DNA from 2 places in the Ensifer sp. SSB1 genome. Region 2 is predicted to be linked to the other one. Evidence: riboswitches for the same ligand, from Rfam matches in the RefSeq annotation. Region 2 holds a riboswitch; the other holds the start of a gene.
The links. Region 2 has a riboswitch for S-adenosylmethionine ahead of I8N66_RS02040 (O-succinylhomoserine sulfhydrylase). Riboswitches for the same ligand answer to the same signal wherever they lie in the genome.
Positions count from the first base shown of each region.

Region 1: it holds a riboswitch for S-adenosylmethionine, as region 2 does, so the genes downstream of both, metA (homoserine O-succinyltransferase) here and I8N66_RS02040 (O-succinylhomoserine sulfhydrylase) in region 2, are expected to answer to the same signal.

Region 1 is NZ_JAEPRP010000134.1:1,072-8,969, forward strand. Features, by position in the region: gene I8N66_RS26745 (VWA domain-containing protein) at 1-1,106, opposite strand, end outside; gene metA (homoserine O-succinyltransferase) at 1,113-2,039, opposite strand; SAM riboswitch at 2,101-2,178, opposite strand; gene I8N66_RS26755 (NUDIX domain-containing protein) at 2,422-2,883, opposite strand; gene I8N66_RS26760 (MoxR family ATPase) at 2,880-3,719, opposite strand; gene I8N66_RS26765 (RidA family protein) at 3,823-4,203, opposite strand; gene leuD (3-isopropylmalate dehydratase small subunit) at 4,213-4,818, opposite strand; gene I8N66_RS26775 (glyoxalase/bleomycin resistance/extradiol dioxygenase family protein) at 4,974-5,405, opposite strand; gene I8N66_RS26780 (hypothetical protein) at 5,631-5,891, opposite strand; gene I8N66_RS26785 (CoA ester lyase) at 6,018-6,923, shown strand; gene I8N66_RS26790 (DUF1737 domain-containing protein) at 6,920-7,126, shown strand; gene I8N66_RS26795 (metallopeptidase family protein) at 7,379-7,813, opposite strand.
Region 2 is NZ_JAEPRP010000005.1:27,913-35,810, reverse strand. Features, by position in the region: gene I8N66_RS02080 (helix-turn-helix domain-containing protein) at 1-215, shown strand, start outside; gene I8N66_RS02075 (calcium:proton antiporter) at 241-1,317, opposite strand; gene I8N66_RS02070 (helix-turn-helix transcriptional regulator) at 1,513-2,163, shown strand; gene I8N66_RS02065 (thermonuclease family protein) at 2,177-3,031, shown strand; gene I8N66_RS02060 (tellurite resistance TerB family protein) at 3,138-3,548, shown strand; gene I8N66_RS02055 (transporter substrate-binding domain-containing protein) at 3,586-4,419, opposite strand; tRNA gene I8N66_RS02050 (tRNA-Gly) at 4,561-4,635, opposite strand; gene I8N66_RS02045 (2'-deoxycytidine 5'-triphosphate deaminase) at 4,718-5,815, opposite strand; SAM riboswitch at 5,890-5,968, shown strand; gene I8N66_RS02040 (O-succinylhomoserine sulfhydrylase) at 6,015-7,199, shown strand; gene apaG (Co2+/Mg2+ efflux protein ApaG) at 7,439-7,831, shown strand.

The sequences.
Region 1 (7,898 bases), on a different contig from region 2:
ACCATGCCGATCGACTGGGTGTAGCCCCAGTGCTGTTCGGACACGGGATTGATCCAGATCGAGCGCGGGAAATGTGCCGTCAGACGCGATAGCCAGAGCGCGCCGGCCTCGTCGTTCCAGTGCTCGACCGAGCCGCCGGGATGGCTGATCTCATAGGGGCTCATCGAGGCGTCGCCGACGAAGATGGCGCGGTAGTCGCCGCCATAGGTGCGCAGCACTTCGGTGGTGCGGGTGATGTCGATACGGCGGCGGCGGTTGTCCTTCCACAGGCCCTCGTAGACGCAGTTGTGGAAGTAGAAGTGCTCCATGTGCCGGAACTCGCCGCGGGCCGCCGAGAACAGTTCCTCGACAATGCGGATGTGATCGTCCATCGAGCCGCCGATATCGAAGAACATCAGGAGCTTCACGGCATTGCGGCGTTCGGGGCGAGTCACGACGTCGAGATAGCCGTGTTCGGCGGTGGAACGGATCGTGCCGTTGAGGTCGAGCTCGTCGGCGGCACCCTGGCGCACCCAGCGCCTGAGGCGCTTCAGTGCGACCTTGATGTTGCGGGTGCCAAGCTCGACCGTGTCGTCGTAGTCCTTGAACTCGCGCCGGTCCCAGACCTTGACGGCGCGGCGGTGGCGCGACTGGTCCTGGCCGATTCTGACGCCCTCAGGATTGTAGCCATAGGCGCCGAAGGGCGAGGTGCCGGCGGTGCCAATCCATTTCGAGCCGCCCTGGTGGCGGCCCTTTTGCTCCTGCAGCCGCTGGCGCAAGGTCTCCATCAGCTTGTCGAAGCCGCCAAGCGCCTCGATCAGGCGTTTTTCTTCCTCGCTCAGATGCTTCTCTGCGAGCTTGCGCAGCCAGTCCTCGGGGATGACAGCCTCTTCGCCCGCCTCCATCGGGTTGACGGCTTCAAGGCCGGAAAAGCAATGTTGGAACACCCGGTCGAAGCGGTCGATATGGCGCTCGTCCTTCACCAGTGCCGTACGCGCCAGATAGTAGAAGGCCTCGACGTCGAAGGTGGCGATGCCCGCCTCCATCCCCTCGATCAGCGACAGGAATTCCCGGAGCGTGACCGGGACCTTCGCTGCCTTCAGTTCGAGGAAGAAGGGGATGAACATCTGACCTCAGCGTTTTCCGGTGCCGATCTCCGCGAGATCATAGGGCGTCGTCTGGTACATCTCGTTGATCCAGTTGCCGAAGAACAGATGCGCATGGCTGCGCCAGCGGTTCTGCGGCGGCAGGGTCGAGTCATTATGCGGGAAATAGTCGTGCGGCATCTTGATCGGCACGCCCGCATCCACGTCGCGGAAGTATTCGTCCGACAGCGAGGTCGAATCATACTCCACGTGGTTGAACATGTAGAGCCGGTTGCCCTTCTTCTCGTGTACGAGGCAGACGCCCATCTCCTTCGATTCCATCAGGATTTCGAGGCTCGGCACCTTGTCGATGTCGGCGCGGCGGACCTCGGTCCAGCGCGAGACGGGGACGGCGAAATCGTCGGAGAAGCCGTTGAGATAGACCGAGGAGCGGTTGAGGTTCTGGTGGCGGTAGACGCCGAAGGCCTTCTCGTTCAGCGGATATTTCGGCACGTCGTGGAAATGGTAGATCGCCGCCATCGCGCCCCAGCAAACGTTGAGGGTCGAATGGACGTTGGTCTCCGTCCAGTCGAGGATACGCTTCAATTCGTCCCAATAGGTGACGTCTTCGTATTCGAGCGTCTCGACCGGCGCGCCGGTGATGATGAAGCCGTCGAACTTGCGCCCCTTCACCTCGTCCCAGGTTTCGTAGAACGAAAGCAGGTGATCTTCCGAGGTGTTCTTCGCCCGGTGGGCGCCGATGCGCACCAGCGACAGTTCCACCTGCAGCGGCGAGGCGCCGATCAGGCGTGCCATCTGGATCTCGGTCTTGATCTTGTTCGGCATGAGGTTCAGGAGCCCGATCTGGAGCGGGCGGATGTCCTGTCGGATCGCCACAGTCTCGGTCATCACCCGCACACCCTCATGCACGAGGGTTTCGAAAGCGGGCAGCGTATCGGGAATCTTGATGGGCATGGGCTTCCACTCGATCAATACAAAAAAACCGGCGGCGATTGATCGCGACCGGTCCTCGGAAATCCAACTTTCCTCGGCCCTTTAGCGACTTGTTTAACGTGGCTGCAAGCCGGCCGGCCAAATCACCACGGAGAATTTGATAGCGCGAGTGGGATGCGGGGGTCAAGAAAAACGATTCGCGTTGGGGGCGACGGCCCTCATCCCGCTGCCGCGACCTTCTCCCCGCGGGCGGGGAGAAGGGGCCTTGCCGAACCCGATCGTTCCGCCAGTCAAGCTTAGCGGCCGTTCGGCCTATCTTGATCGCCGGGTTCGCTGCCGGCCCGTCTCGGCTTGGGGGCTTACTCGTCGTCCTCGTCCCCTCTTTCCGCTTGTGGGGAGAAGGTTAGTCCTCGGGTTTAACCCGAGGAGAGGGGCTAGTCTGCAGCAGGCTTAGAGCATCCCGCATTCCATAACCTAGCCGGCGCTCAGCCTCATCCAGGCCGAGCCAGAAGAAGCGAAAGCGGATCGGGTCACCGCCGCCATAAGGCGTCATTTCCTGATGCACCCAAGTCTGGCGCTGCTCGCCGGCGAGCGCGACGTGAAAGTAGTGCCGCCGATGGCAGATCGTCCTGCCGTCCTTCGGGTAGTGGTAGTCCTGCGTGTCGAGATGGGCGAGCGTTTCCGACGGCGTCAGCCCCGTCTCCTCGATAAATTCTCTCACTGCCGCGGCCTCTGGGCTCTCGTCCGGCTCCATCGTGCCGCCAGGCACCTGCAGCGCGATCTCGGGAAAGTCCGGCTCGTCGAAGACCAACAATCGGTCGCGCCAGGTGGCGTAGATCAGGACCTTGTGGGCGTCCGGGGTCATCCGTCGCGCCGCGCCATGAAGGCGAGGCGCTCGAAGAGGTGTACGTCTTGCTCGTTCTTCAGAAGTGCGCCGTGCAGCTTCGGCAGCATGGTCTTGGCGTCGGCTCGGAGATCTGCCGGATCGACTTCGTCGGCGACGAGCAGGCGGATCCAGTCGAGCGCTTCTGATGTCGACGGCTTCTTCTTCAGGCCCGGCACCTGGCGTATGTCGTAGAAGGCGGCAAGCGCTGCTGAAAGCAGCGTCTTGCGGATGCCGGGATAGTGGACCTCGACGATGCGGGCGAGCGTGTCTGCATCGGGGAAGCGGATATAGTGGAAGAAGCAGCGGCGCAGAAACGCGTCCGGCAGTTCCTTCTCGTTGTTGGAGGTGATGATGACGATCGGGCGGTGGCGGGCGCCGATCATCTCGCCGGTCTCGTAGACATGGAATTCCATACGGTCGAGTTCCTGCAAGAGGTCGTTCGGAAACTCGATGTCGGCCTTGTCGATCTCGTCGATCAGAAGCACCACGCGGTGATCGGCCTCGAAGGCCTGCCAGAGCTTGCCCTTGCGGATGTAGTTGCGGACCTCGTTGACGCGCTCGTCGCCGAGCTGGCTGTCGCGCAGCCGTGACACCGCGTCGTATTCGTAAAGGCCCTGCTGCGCCTTGGTGGTCGACTTGACGCTCCATTCGATGAGTTCGAGGCCAAGGGCTGCGGCGATCTGTCGGGCAAGTTCGGTCTTGCCGGTGCCGGGCTCGCCCTTGACCAGCAGCGGCCGCTCCAGCCGGATCGCGGCGTTGACGGCGATCATCAGATCCTTGTCGGCGATATAGTCGGCGGTGCCTTGAAATTGCATGGGCGTCTTCCGGTTCATCGTAAGTCAGGCGAAGTCATGCCCTATGGACTATCGCATAATGGCTTAAATCGGAATCGTTTTGAGGGTGGGCGCGATCAAGGGGTCAGCCGCGAAGCGCGGTGACCTCGATCTCGATCAGCATTTCCGGGCGGATCAGGTCGCAGACGACCATGGTTGCGGCCGGGCGGATCTCACCGAAGACTTCGCCGAAGATCGGGAACACCCGGTCGGCGAAGCTGGCATCGGTGACGTAATAGTGGTTGCGCACCACGTCCTTCGTCGAGAATCCCGCTTCCTTCAGCGCGCCCTCGATCGTCTTCAGGCAATTACGCGCCTGCTCTTCCACCGTCTCGGGCATGGTCATGGTGGCGTAGTCATAGCCGGTCGTGCCGGAGACGAAGCACCAGTCGCCCATGGCGACGGCACGCGAATAGCCTGCCGTCTTTTCGAAGGGCGAACCCGAGGAGATGAGCTTGCGCGCCATATCTTCGTTTTAAGCCCAGGGGCGCGCGGCGCCGACCGTCTTTTCGAAGCTGTCGATGGCGGTTGCCTTTTCCAGCGTCAGGCCGATGTCGTCGAGACCGTTCAGCAGGCAGTGGCGCTTGAACGCATCAACCTCGAACTTGACCGAGCCGCCGTCCGGACCGGTGATTTCCTGGGATTCCAGGTCGATCGAGAGGATGGCGTTGGAGCCGCGCGAAGCGTCGTCCATCAGCTTGTCGAGGTCAGCCTGGCTGACGACGATCGGCAGAATGCCGTTCTTGAAACAGTTGTTGTAGAAGATGTCGGCAAAGGACGTGGAGATCACGCAGCGGATGCCGAAGTCGAGCAGCGCCCACGGAGCATGCTCGCGCGAGGAGCCGCAGCCGAAGTTATCGCCGGCAACGAGAATGCTGGCGTTCTGGTAGGCCGGCTTGTTGAGCACGAAATCCGGGTTGACCGAGCCGTCTTCGTTGTAGCGGGCTTCGGCGAAGAGGCCCTTGCCAAGGCCGGTGCGCTTGATCGTCTTCAGGTAATCCTTCGGAATGATCATGTCCGTGTCGATGTTGACGACGGGGAGGGGGGCGGCGACACCGGTGAGCTTGACGAATTTTTCCATAACTTCAGGCCTTCGATTTCAGAAGAATGTTGCGCTAGCGTTTAGATGAGTTTTGCGCCGAAATGAAGGAAAATCTGTTCAAATAGGCGTCGCCGGGTGGGTGAAAATGCCCGCCCGGCGAGAGCTTCGTCCGGATTTCGATTGTCTGCAGGGACTTAGCCTGCCTTCACCGGGCTGTTCATGGCCCAGAGGACGCCGAAGGGATCGCGGAGCTGGCCGTAGCGATCGCCCCAGAACATCACCTCGATCGGCATCACGACCTCTGCGCCGGCGGCAACAGCGCGGTCCCACCAGGCATCGATGTCGTCGACGGTCAGCGTCAGGGTGAAGGCCTGGGGTTTTTCCAGAGGGTGGCCGTATTCCGGATAGGCATCCGCCAGCATTAGCGAACTGCCATTGATGTAGAGATGGATGTGCATCGTCCGGCCCTGCTCGTCGAGCGGGTGCCGGCCCACTTCTTCACCACCGAAGGCGCGCTGGTAGAATTCCGACGCCTTGGCGGCGCCATCGACCTGAAGATAGGGCAGAAGGCCGTTCAGGACCGGTGCCGGCTGCTTCGTTTCAGTTTGCTGCGTCTGGGTATCCATGTCGTTCTCCATCCTGTTTCGAAGAGCCAGGACCGTGCTGGCCTGTCTCAAGGACGAAGATGGAATGTCCGATCCGACATGGGATCGAAAAAAATTTGCAGCCCGCTGAATGACGGTTTTTGAAGGGCGCCAACAGGGTTCGAGCCGATCATTGATCGGCCCGATTGCGGATGACCGCTGGGGATCGATTCCGACGCCCGGGGATCGATCCCGATGACCTGGGGATCAGAGGTCGATGATCGTACCGCGACCGTCATTCCAGATGCGCATCTCGCGCTGGCCGTGGCCATGGGCGGGGCCTGCGGCAGCCGGACGCGCCGTGGCGCGGGCTGGCCTGAAATTCAGCCGTGTGGCAATGGCGCTGCCGACCACGACGACGGCGGCGATGCCGGCAAGTGCCAGCGCCAGCGAGGCGGTGAGCACAAAGGCCGCGAACGTGATGGTCAGGGCTGCGGCCGTAAAGAGAACAGAGCGAATGCTTTGCATAATCGTCACCTTTCTGAGGGCGATGTGGGGGCTCGCCTTCGGACTTGCAAGAGGCGCGCTTTGCGAAAGGGGTGCGGCGGTTCGCCTCGTCTTGCGGAACGCGGCAAAGGCGGGCACAACTGAAACATGAACAAATCGATCGAACATCACCCCGTGCGTCTGCGCCGCTCGGTGCTTTCGGTGCCGGCCGACAATGCCCGCGCGCTCGCCAAGGTCGCTGAACTCGCAACTGATGCCGCGATCTTCGATCTTGAGGATGCGGTTGCGCCCGAGCGCAAGGTGGAAGCGCGCGAGGCGCTGGTGCAGTATCTGACGGCGAGCCGGCCGGACTGCGAAATCGTCATCCGCATCAATGCGATTGGCTCCGATTTCGGTCAGCACGATCTCGCCGCAGCGCTAGCGGCCAATCCCGATGCCATTCTCCTGCCGAAGGTCGAAAGCCCGGCGGATATTCAGGCGGCGGCCGACTGGCTCGACGAGAACGACGCGCCGGAAACGTTGCGTCTCTGGGCGATGATCGAAACGCCGCGTGGGGTGATCAACGCGCCGGCAATCGCCGAGGCCGGCCGCACCTTCAGCGGCAGGCTCGATTGTTTCGTCGTCGGCCTCAACGACCTGCGCAAGGAGACCGGCGTGCCGGATCGCCCTGGTCGCCCCTATCTGATTTCCTGGCTGATGCAGATCCTGTTGGCCGCACGCGGCGGCGGCCTCGATGTCATCGACGCCGTGTTCAACGATTTCCGTGATGCGGCGGGCTTCGACGAGGAATGCCGGCAGGGCCGCGACATGGGCTATGACGGCAAAATGCTGATCCATCCCACCCAGATCGGCCCGGCGAACGAGCGCTTCGGCGTGGAGCAGGTTGCCGTCGACGAGGCGCGCGCGATCATCGCCGCCTTTGCGCTTCCGGAAAACGCTGGCAAGGGTGTCATCAATCTCAACGGGCGGATGGTCGAGCGGCTGCACCTCGACCAGGCCGCGACACTCGCCGCCAAGGCGGACCTCATCGAACAACGAAAGACAAGATCTTGAAACTCTACCGCTTCCTGACCGGTCCCGACGACGCCTCCTTCTGCCACAAGATAACGGCGGCGCTGAACCAGGGCTGGAGCCTGCACGGCTCACCCACCTATGCCTTCAATGCGGATACGCAGCACATGCAGTGCGGCCAGGCAGTTGTCAAAGAGGTCGAGGGCAAGGATTACACCCCGGATACCAAGCTGTCGGAACAGTAGTCGGAAGAACAAGTTTAGCCCCTCACCCTAGCCCTCTCCCCGCAAGCGGGGCGAGGGGACGCGACTGACGCTTGGTCATCGCGAATAGTCGGCACGTGAAGCCCGTTTCTGGAATTGGGTATGAATGCGAGCGGGTGCCACGGTTTTCCTTCGCCCCGCCTGCGGGGAGAAGGTGCCGGCAGGCGGATGAGGGGCTTCCTCACCGCGCGGATGAGGGGTAGCCCTCACCGCGGATGATAGGCAAATGAAGTGTCAGCCGCCGATGTGCTCGACGCTGGCCTCGATCCGTTCCATGTCGTCGTCGGAAAGGCCGAAATGGTGGCCAATCTCGTGGATCAGCACATGGGTGATGATATCGCCCAGCGTCTCTTCGTTCTCGGCCCAATAGTCGATGATCGGGCGGCGATAAAGCGTGATCCGATTGGGGAACTGGCCGGTTTCCATGGTGAAGCGTTCGCCGATGCCGCGGCCTTCGAAGAGGCCGAGCAGGTCGAAGGGCGTTTCAAGCGCCATATCCTCGAAAACGTCGTCGCTCGGGAAGTCGGCGACTTCGATGATGAGGTCGGTCGTCAGCTGGCGGAACTCCTGCGGCAGATGGCCGTAGGCTTCCAGCGCGAGCTGTTCGAAGGTGGTGAGCGTCGGTGCGTGGCGTTCCCGCCAATCATCGGTCTGGTCAATGCGGGCCATAGGCACTCCTTGTTGCCCTCCATATAGCGATTTTGCCTTTGTTTTTCGAGTGTTGAATTCCTTGACCACAGGGACAGGAATAAAT
Region 2 (7,898 bases):
GGGGACGGCGCTACCTGCCGGTCAGCGAAGAGCTCAGCATCCGCGCCGAGCTGATGGAACAAGGCGGGCCTGAGCTCTGGGACCGCTTCATGGACGAGCTGCGGCACGATCATCTCGGCGCGCTGCTCGATGGTCCGCCGCGGGTGCGCGCCACGCTACAGGCTGCCTATGAAGAAGTAGTGGCAAGAAAGGCGGGAGAGAAGGCGACGGCCTGACACACGCCAAGCGTTCGCCACCCGTTCAAAGCCCGATCACCGACAGCATGACGAAGGTGGCGAACAACACGAAATGGGTCATGCCTTCGATGGCATTGGTCTGGCCGTCGTTGAGGTTGATCGCCGCGACGATCAAGGTGATCGTCACCATCACCGTCTGCACCGGCGACATGGCCATTGCGAAAGGCTGGCCGGTATAAAGTGCGATCGCCTCCATCACCGGCACGGTCAGGATGACCGTCGAAAGCGAGGCGCCGAGCGCGATATTGACCACGGCCTGCATGCGGTTGGCGAGAGCTGCGCGCATGGCGGTCATGATCTCCGGCGAGGCGGAAATCGCGGCAACCACGACGGCCGTGACCGCCGGCGGAGCACCGCTCCCCTTCAGGCCCGATGTCAGCAGCGACGACATCACTTCCGCCAGCACACCGATCAGCACGATGCCGAGGATCAGGATCACGATCGACGGCAATACCGGCTGGTCCGAACTGCCCTGTCTCGCGCTCCCCTCGCCCTTCGCCTTCGGATAGCTGTAGCTGAAGAAATAGCTGTGCACCCCCACCTGCATGCGCAGGAACAGGGCGTAGAGCGTGATCATCGCGCCGATGGTGAAGACCGAGTAGAGATGCCATTTCGCCGCCGGTACGAATTCCGGCACGATCATCGAAATCCCCATCGCCGTCAGGATCATCACACTGTAGGTGCGGGCGGAATCGTCGTTATAGGGCTGCTCGCCGTGTTTCAGGCCACCGAGCAGGGCAGCCAGTCCCAGAATGCCGTTAATGTCGAGCATGACGGCCGCATAGATCGTGTCGCGCACGAGCGTCGGCGAGGTCTCGCTCGTCATCATGATCGCCAGCACGACGACCTCGACCAGTACCGCCGAGAGCGTCAGGATCATGGTGCCGTAGGGATCGCCGACCTTGGATGCCAGCACTTCGGCATGGTGCGACACCCGCAGCGACGCCAGCACGATCGCGACCACCAGACCGCCAGCACCGAGGAGCGTCGCGAGCCGTCCCATCTCCAGAAGCTGATGCTCCAGCGCGATCCCGGCAACCGCGGCAGCAACGGCAACGAACAGCAGACGCTCCGATGTCATGCGCGCCAACAAAACGTTCCCTCCGGTGAAAGCCTGCTCTGTCCGTCAGGCGAACTATAGGGCCCGTCGTCCCCAATGCAAATGATGGGAAAAGGACTATTTTCCTTCGGATTCTTTACCGGTCCCCCGCGTTTCGGTAGTGTTGCGTTGAACAAACCCAGCAAGCGGCCGCCCTGTTCGGCCCGGACCTTTCGCATGTTGTCTCACGGCACGATCTGGCACGCCATCGATGCATTGGCCGAGCGCAATCAGCTCTCGCCTTCTGGTCTCGCCCGCCGCGCCGGGCTCGACCCCACCTCCTTCAACAAATCCAAGCGCCACTCCGCCGACGGGCGGGAACGCTGGCCTTCAACGGAATCGATCGCCAAGGTGCTGGAGGCGACCGGCGCCACCATGGATCAGTTCACCAGCCTGTTGAGCCCGGATGGCGCTCAACCCGTCCCGGCGGCTGCAAGCGCGGCAATCCCGCTGATCGGTTTCGCCCAGGCGGGGGCGGGCGGCTTCTTCGATGACGGCGGCTTTCCGGCTGGCCAGGGCTGGGACGTCATCGACTTTCCAACGACGGTCGAACGGCGGCCCGGCATCTACGCGCTCGAGGTCCAGGGCGACAGCATGCTGCCGCTGTATCGTGACGGTGACACGCTCATCGTCGACCCCGGTGCGCAGGTTCGGCGCGGCGACCGCGTCGTCGTAAAGACGCGCGAAGGCGAGGTCATGGCGAAGGTCCTGACCCGCCAGACCCCGCGCACGATCGAACTCCTCTCTCTCAACCCGGAGCACCCGAACCGGAGCTTCGAGATCAGCCAGATCGAATGGATCGCCCGGATCATCTGGGCCAGCCAATAGGACGTTCTTCCTGATGCGGCAGCATTTATACACTCTCGCCGGCGGCATCGCCGCGATCGCGCTTTTCACCGGCATCCTCTATGCAGGAGCAGCCGCCATTCGCGACCGTGAGAGCGCGGCAACGCCGGACCTCGTGCTCGAAACGCCCGACATGACGGAATTCGAGACGGCACCGGATCAAGGCGAGACGGGCGAAGACGTGCCGCTCGATCCCGACACGTCCTCTGGCGGCGCCCCGGAACCCGGTGCGGCCACGACCGGCGAGCAACCGCAAAACCCCGCGACGGAAAACGCCGGGCGCGCCATCGAGCCACAACAGTTCGGTTTGCCGGATACGGTGACCAGCACGCCGCTCGAACGGGTGGAGCCGCGCGCACCGCTGTCGGAACAGGACAAGCAGGCGAAGTCGGCGGCCGAGCCGACCATCCTCTACCGCCCGGTGGCGGTCGCCGCCGGCGTGATCCAGTTCGACAAGCTGACGCTGCAGATCGGCGGCATCGAGCCCGAGCAGGCGGACAGGACCTGCGAAACCGGCGGCAAGAGCTGGCCCTGCGGCATCGTCGCGCGGACGGCCTTCCGGAACTTCCTGCGCGCCCGTGCGGTCAGCTGCGACATGCCGGAAGGGAGCGCAGGTTCTTCGGCCACTGCCTCTTGCTCGCTCGGCGGGCAGGATCTCGCTGCCTGGCTCGTCGACAATGGCTGGGCGACGCCGTTGCCCGGCTCGCCCCTCGAGACGCGGGCCGACGCCGCGCGCCAGGCAAAGCTCGGTTTCTACGGTGAGGATCCGCGCGATCTCAGCCACACGCCGATGACGCTTGACGATCCAACGTTCGGCACCGGCATGGACGACCCGCAGCCGGACTTGTAAACAGCCACGACAATTCCCAGCTCTCAACCGTCTGGATCATCTCACTCTTTCGGTGAAACATGGAGATGATCCAGCTCCTTGAAACGACGCATTTCCGGAAAGCCCCATGCCGCCAAGCCTGAGCCACCACGAAGCCCTCGTCTATGTCATGGTGATGATGTCGGCAGTCGACCGCGAAATGAGCGACGACGAATTCGCCCGCATCGGCCGGCTGGTGCAGTTCCTGCCCGTCTTCGAGGGGTTCGATGAGGACCAGCTCGTGCTCATCGGCCACGAATGCTCGGCCCAGCTCGCGGCTCCCGAAGGGCTGGACATCGCCTTGGAAATCGTGCGCGAGGCGCTTCCGGAAAAATACCACGAGACGGCCTATGCGCTCGCGGTCGAAATCGCCGCGGCGGACCAACGTATCCGCAACGAGGAGATCCGCCTGCTGCAGTTGCTGCGCGATCGCCTGGGTCTCGACAAGCTCACCTGCGCGGCTATCGAGCGCGGGGCGCTTGCCCGCTTCCGTCGATAGCCTATCCCACCCTGGCCTAACCCAGGGTGCATTGCCCTCAGTAGATGCCGTTCGGGAAATAGCGCAGGTAGATTTCCTCGAGCCGACCGCTGCGCGACAGCGCCAGCAGAGCGTGGTCGATGGCCTGGGTCAGGGCCGGTTCGGATTTGCGGTTCATGATCGTCAGGCCTTCGCCGAGAAAGCGCTGCGAGAAATAGGCGCCGTCGACAAGCGAGCAGCACCCGCCGGCGGTCGTGCCTGAGACCCAGAAGGAAAGCTGCAATCCGTCGGAAAAGACCGCCGGCACTTCACCCTTCTGCAGCGCCGTCAGCATGGCGTCGCGATCCGGGAAAACCTTGGCCTCGATCTTCGGGAAGAACGCCTTGAACATGGCCTCATGCGTCGTCCCCGCCACGACCCCGACCGCTTTCTTCCTGAGATCCTTCGGACCCGCCACGGCACCGGCTGCCTTGGCGTTGATGGCGAACCGGGCGGGCAGCCGCATGAAGGCGCGCGAGAAGCCGAAGCGCTGGCGCAGCTCAGGGCCGACGGCGATGCCGGCGGCGACCGCTTCGCCCTGCCCCTGTTCCAGCGCCGGCAGGAGTTCCGCATAGGTCACGGCCTGGATCTGGCATTTGGCTTCGATGTCGAGCTCGCGGCAGATCTCGCGCACCAGATCGACGTGAAAGCCGGAGAGCTTGCCGGACTGGTCGATGAAATTGAACGGTGGAAAGTCCACCGTCGTCAGGAAACGCAGACGCGCCAGACCCGTGAGATCGGGCTTGGCGATGCGTTCGCGCGCATCGAACAGGATCGGCAGATCCTTCGGCTGCGCCGCCAACGGCGTTGCGATCAAGGACGCGCAGAGAGCGAACAGGGAAAGAAATCTCATGGGCAGCGGGCCGGCATGTCTCATGTGGCAGGGGCGGCCCTTAGAACCGCGGGATGATTCATCGAGCGGTAAAGTAACCGTCCGCAAGGCAACTGGCCATAGGCCTCGCGCGAACGCGGCAAGAGAGGCTTCAGGAAGAATTGGAGCGGGTGATCGGGATCGAACCGACGACATCAAGCTTGGGAAGCTGGCGTTCTACCACTGAACTACACCCGCGATGCCTGCGAAATTTCCCGAACCGAGACGATCTGTCAAGGACCCTTGCGCGGTATCGCACGAGGGTCCCACGCAAAATCTCCTACTCGGCGCGGAAATGCTTCGAAAGCTTGAGGCCTTGCGCCTGGTAGTTTGAGCCGACGCCGAGACCATAGAGGCCCTCGGGCCGTTCCAGCATGTGTTCATAGACGAGGCGGCCGACGATCTGCCCGTGCTCGAGGATGAACGGCACCTCATGGCTGCGCACCTCCAACACCGCGCGGCTGCCGGTGCCGCCGGCCGAGGCATGGCCGAAGCCCGGATCGAAGAAGCCCGCATAGTGCACGCGGAACTCACCCACCAACGGATCGAACGGCGTCATCTCGGCGGCATAGAGCGGCGGGACATGCACTGCCTCGCGCGAGACAAGAATGTAGAACTCGTCCGGATCGAGGATCAGTTCGTCGCGTCCACGGCTATAGAGCGGCTCCCAGAAGTCGAAGATCGCGTGCTGCGCCTTCTTGTCGACGTCGATGACCGCGGTATGGTGCTTGCCGCGGTAGCCGATCAGGCCGTCCGGGCCAGTGCCCTTGAGGTCGATCGACAGCGCAATGCCGCCACCGCTGACATTCGGGCGCTCACTCGCCACGAGAACGTCGCTCTCGTGCAGCGCCACCAGCGCTTGCTCCGACAGCAGCGATTGGCCCACGCGGAAGCGGATCTGAGACAGGCGCGAGCCACGGCGAACGACGATCGGGAAGGTGCGCGGGCTGATTTCGAGATAGAGCGGGCCGCTGTAGCCGGCTGGGATCTTGTCGAATTCCTGGGCGCGATCGGTGATGACGCGGGTGAAGATGTCGAGACGGCCGGTCGAGCTCTTCGGATTGGCCGAAGCCGACATGTCCGAAGGCAGCGCCAGGCTTTCCATCAACGGCACGATGTAGACGCAACCGGTCTCCAGCACTGCGCCATCGGTGAGATCAACCACGTGCAGCTTCAGGCGGTCGAGCTTGTCCGCGACCAAGTGTGACGGGCCCGGCATGAAGCTCGCGCGGACGCGGAAGGCCTTGGCGCCAAGACGCAGGTCGAGGCTCGCCGGCTGGATCTGATCGGCGTCCAACGGCCTCTCGCTCTTCAGGCGCCCCGTTTCGAACAGCGCGGCAATCGCGCGGTCGGCCAAAATCCCAGTGTCGCGGCCCATTGCAGTCCTCTTTTCAGTTGCGAGACAAAACCAAACTCCGGGAATTGACGCAAGCGCACCCTAGCAGTATTGAAGCTTTATCCCGTGGTGATTTGGCCGGTCGGCTTGCAGCCACGTTAAACAAGTAGCTAAAAAGGCCGGGTGTCAAAACCGGCCCGTTTACGCGGCCGGTTTTTTTGTTTTTGAAGGTGATCGTCCCATGAGCAAGAACTGGCGCCCGGCAACCCAACTCGTCCACGGCGGAACCACCCGCTCCCAGCATGGCGAAACGTCCGAGGCAATCTTCCTCACCCAGGGCTTTGTCTACGAGACGTCGGAAGCTGCGGAAGCCCGTTTCAAGGGCGAGACCGAAGGCTTTATCTACGCCCGCTACGGCAGCCCCACCAACGACATGTTCGAAAAGCGCATGTGCATGCTGGAAGGCGCTGAAGACGCGCGCGCCACGGCATCGGGCATGGCCGCCGTCACCGCCGCCATCCTCTGCCAGCTGAGGGCCGGCGATCACATCGTCGCTGCCCGCGCCCTCTTCGGTTCCTGCCGCTGGGTGGTCGAGACGCTGGCACCGAAATACGGCATCGAATGCACGCTGGTCGACGGTCGTGATCTCAAGAACTGGGAAAAGGCGATCCAGAAGAACACCAAGGTCTTCTTCCTAGAAAGCCCGACGAACCCGACCCTCGAAGTCATCGACATCGCCGGCGTCGCGAAGCTCGCCAACCAGATCGGCGCCAAGGTCGTCGTCGACAACGTCTTTGCAACGCCGCTGTTCCAGAAGCCGCTGGAACTCGGCGCCCATATCGTCGTCTATTCCGCGACCAAGCACATCGACGGCCAGGGCCGGTGCCTGGGCGGCGTCGTGCTTTCCGACAAGGAATGGATCAACGAGAACCTGCACGACTACTTCCGTCACACCGGCCCGGCTATGTCGCCGTTCAATGCCTGGACCCTGCTGAAGGGCATCGAGACCCTACCGCTGCGCGTGCGCCAGCAGACGGAAACGGCCCGCCGGATCGCGGACTTCCTGGCGGAACAGCCGCAGGTCGCCAAGGTCATCTATCCCGGCCGCAAGGATCACCCGCAGACCGACATCATCGCCAAGCAGATGACCGGCGGCTCCACGCTCGTCGCGTTTGAACTGAAGGGCGGCAAGGATGCAGCCTTCGCGCTGCAGAACGCGCTCGAGATCGTGCGCATCTCCAACAATCTCGGCGACAGCAAGAGCCTGATCACTCATCCGGCGACGACGACGCACAAGAACCTGACGGACGAGGCCCGCGAAGAACTCGGCATTTCGGCCGGCACGGTGCGCTTCTCGGCCGGCATCGAGGACAGCGAGGACGTGGTGGAGGATTTCGCCCGCGCGCTCAGGGCTGTCAAAGCCTGAGGCAACGAAAGATACGGCCGCCGCGACAGGACGGCGGCCGTCGATCCCCCGCGGCGCTCATGCTGCTGCAGCGCTGCCATCCCAGGTGGCGTCACCTGCGGGATCGAGAGGGCCCAAACAGCCGATCGGGATTCTCGCAAGCCATTGCCCAGGAATGGGTATGCACAATCTTGCCGTTATTCTTGACGAAACCATCTTGCTGTAGAATACCCTGAAAGACCTGAAGCAAGGTGTTGCCCATGTATCGCGCTTTGACCCGCGACATAGAAGTTACGGTGGAGCCGTACTATCTCGAAGAGCAGTCGGATCCCGATGACGGCCGCTATGTCTGGGGCTATCGCATCGTCATCTCGAACCATTCGGACGCAGCCGTCCGGTTGATGACCCGCTACTGGCATATCACCGATGAGAATGGACAGGTCGACGAGGTCAGCGGCCCCGGCGTGATCGGCGAACAGCCGCTGCTCAATCCCGGCGACACCTATGAATATTCGTCGGGCTGCCCGCTGGATACGCCGTCGGGCGTGATGTTCGGCCACTACAGCATGGAAGCGGAAGGCGGAGAGACCTTCAACGTGGCCATTCCCGCCTTCTCGCTCGATTCACCCGGGCTCGTGCGCACCCTGAACTAATTCCAGGATTAAGTGTGAGGCGCTTGTCCGTCCGGAATTGCGCCCCTCAAATAGCGACCCCGGCCAA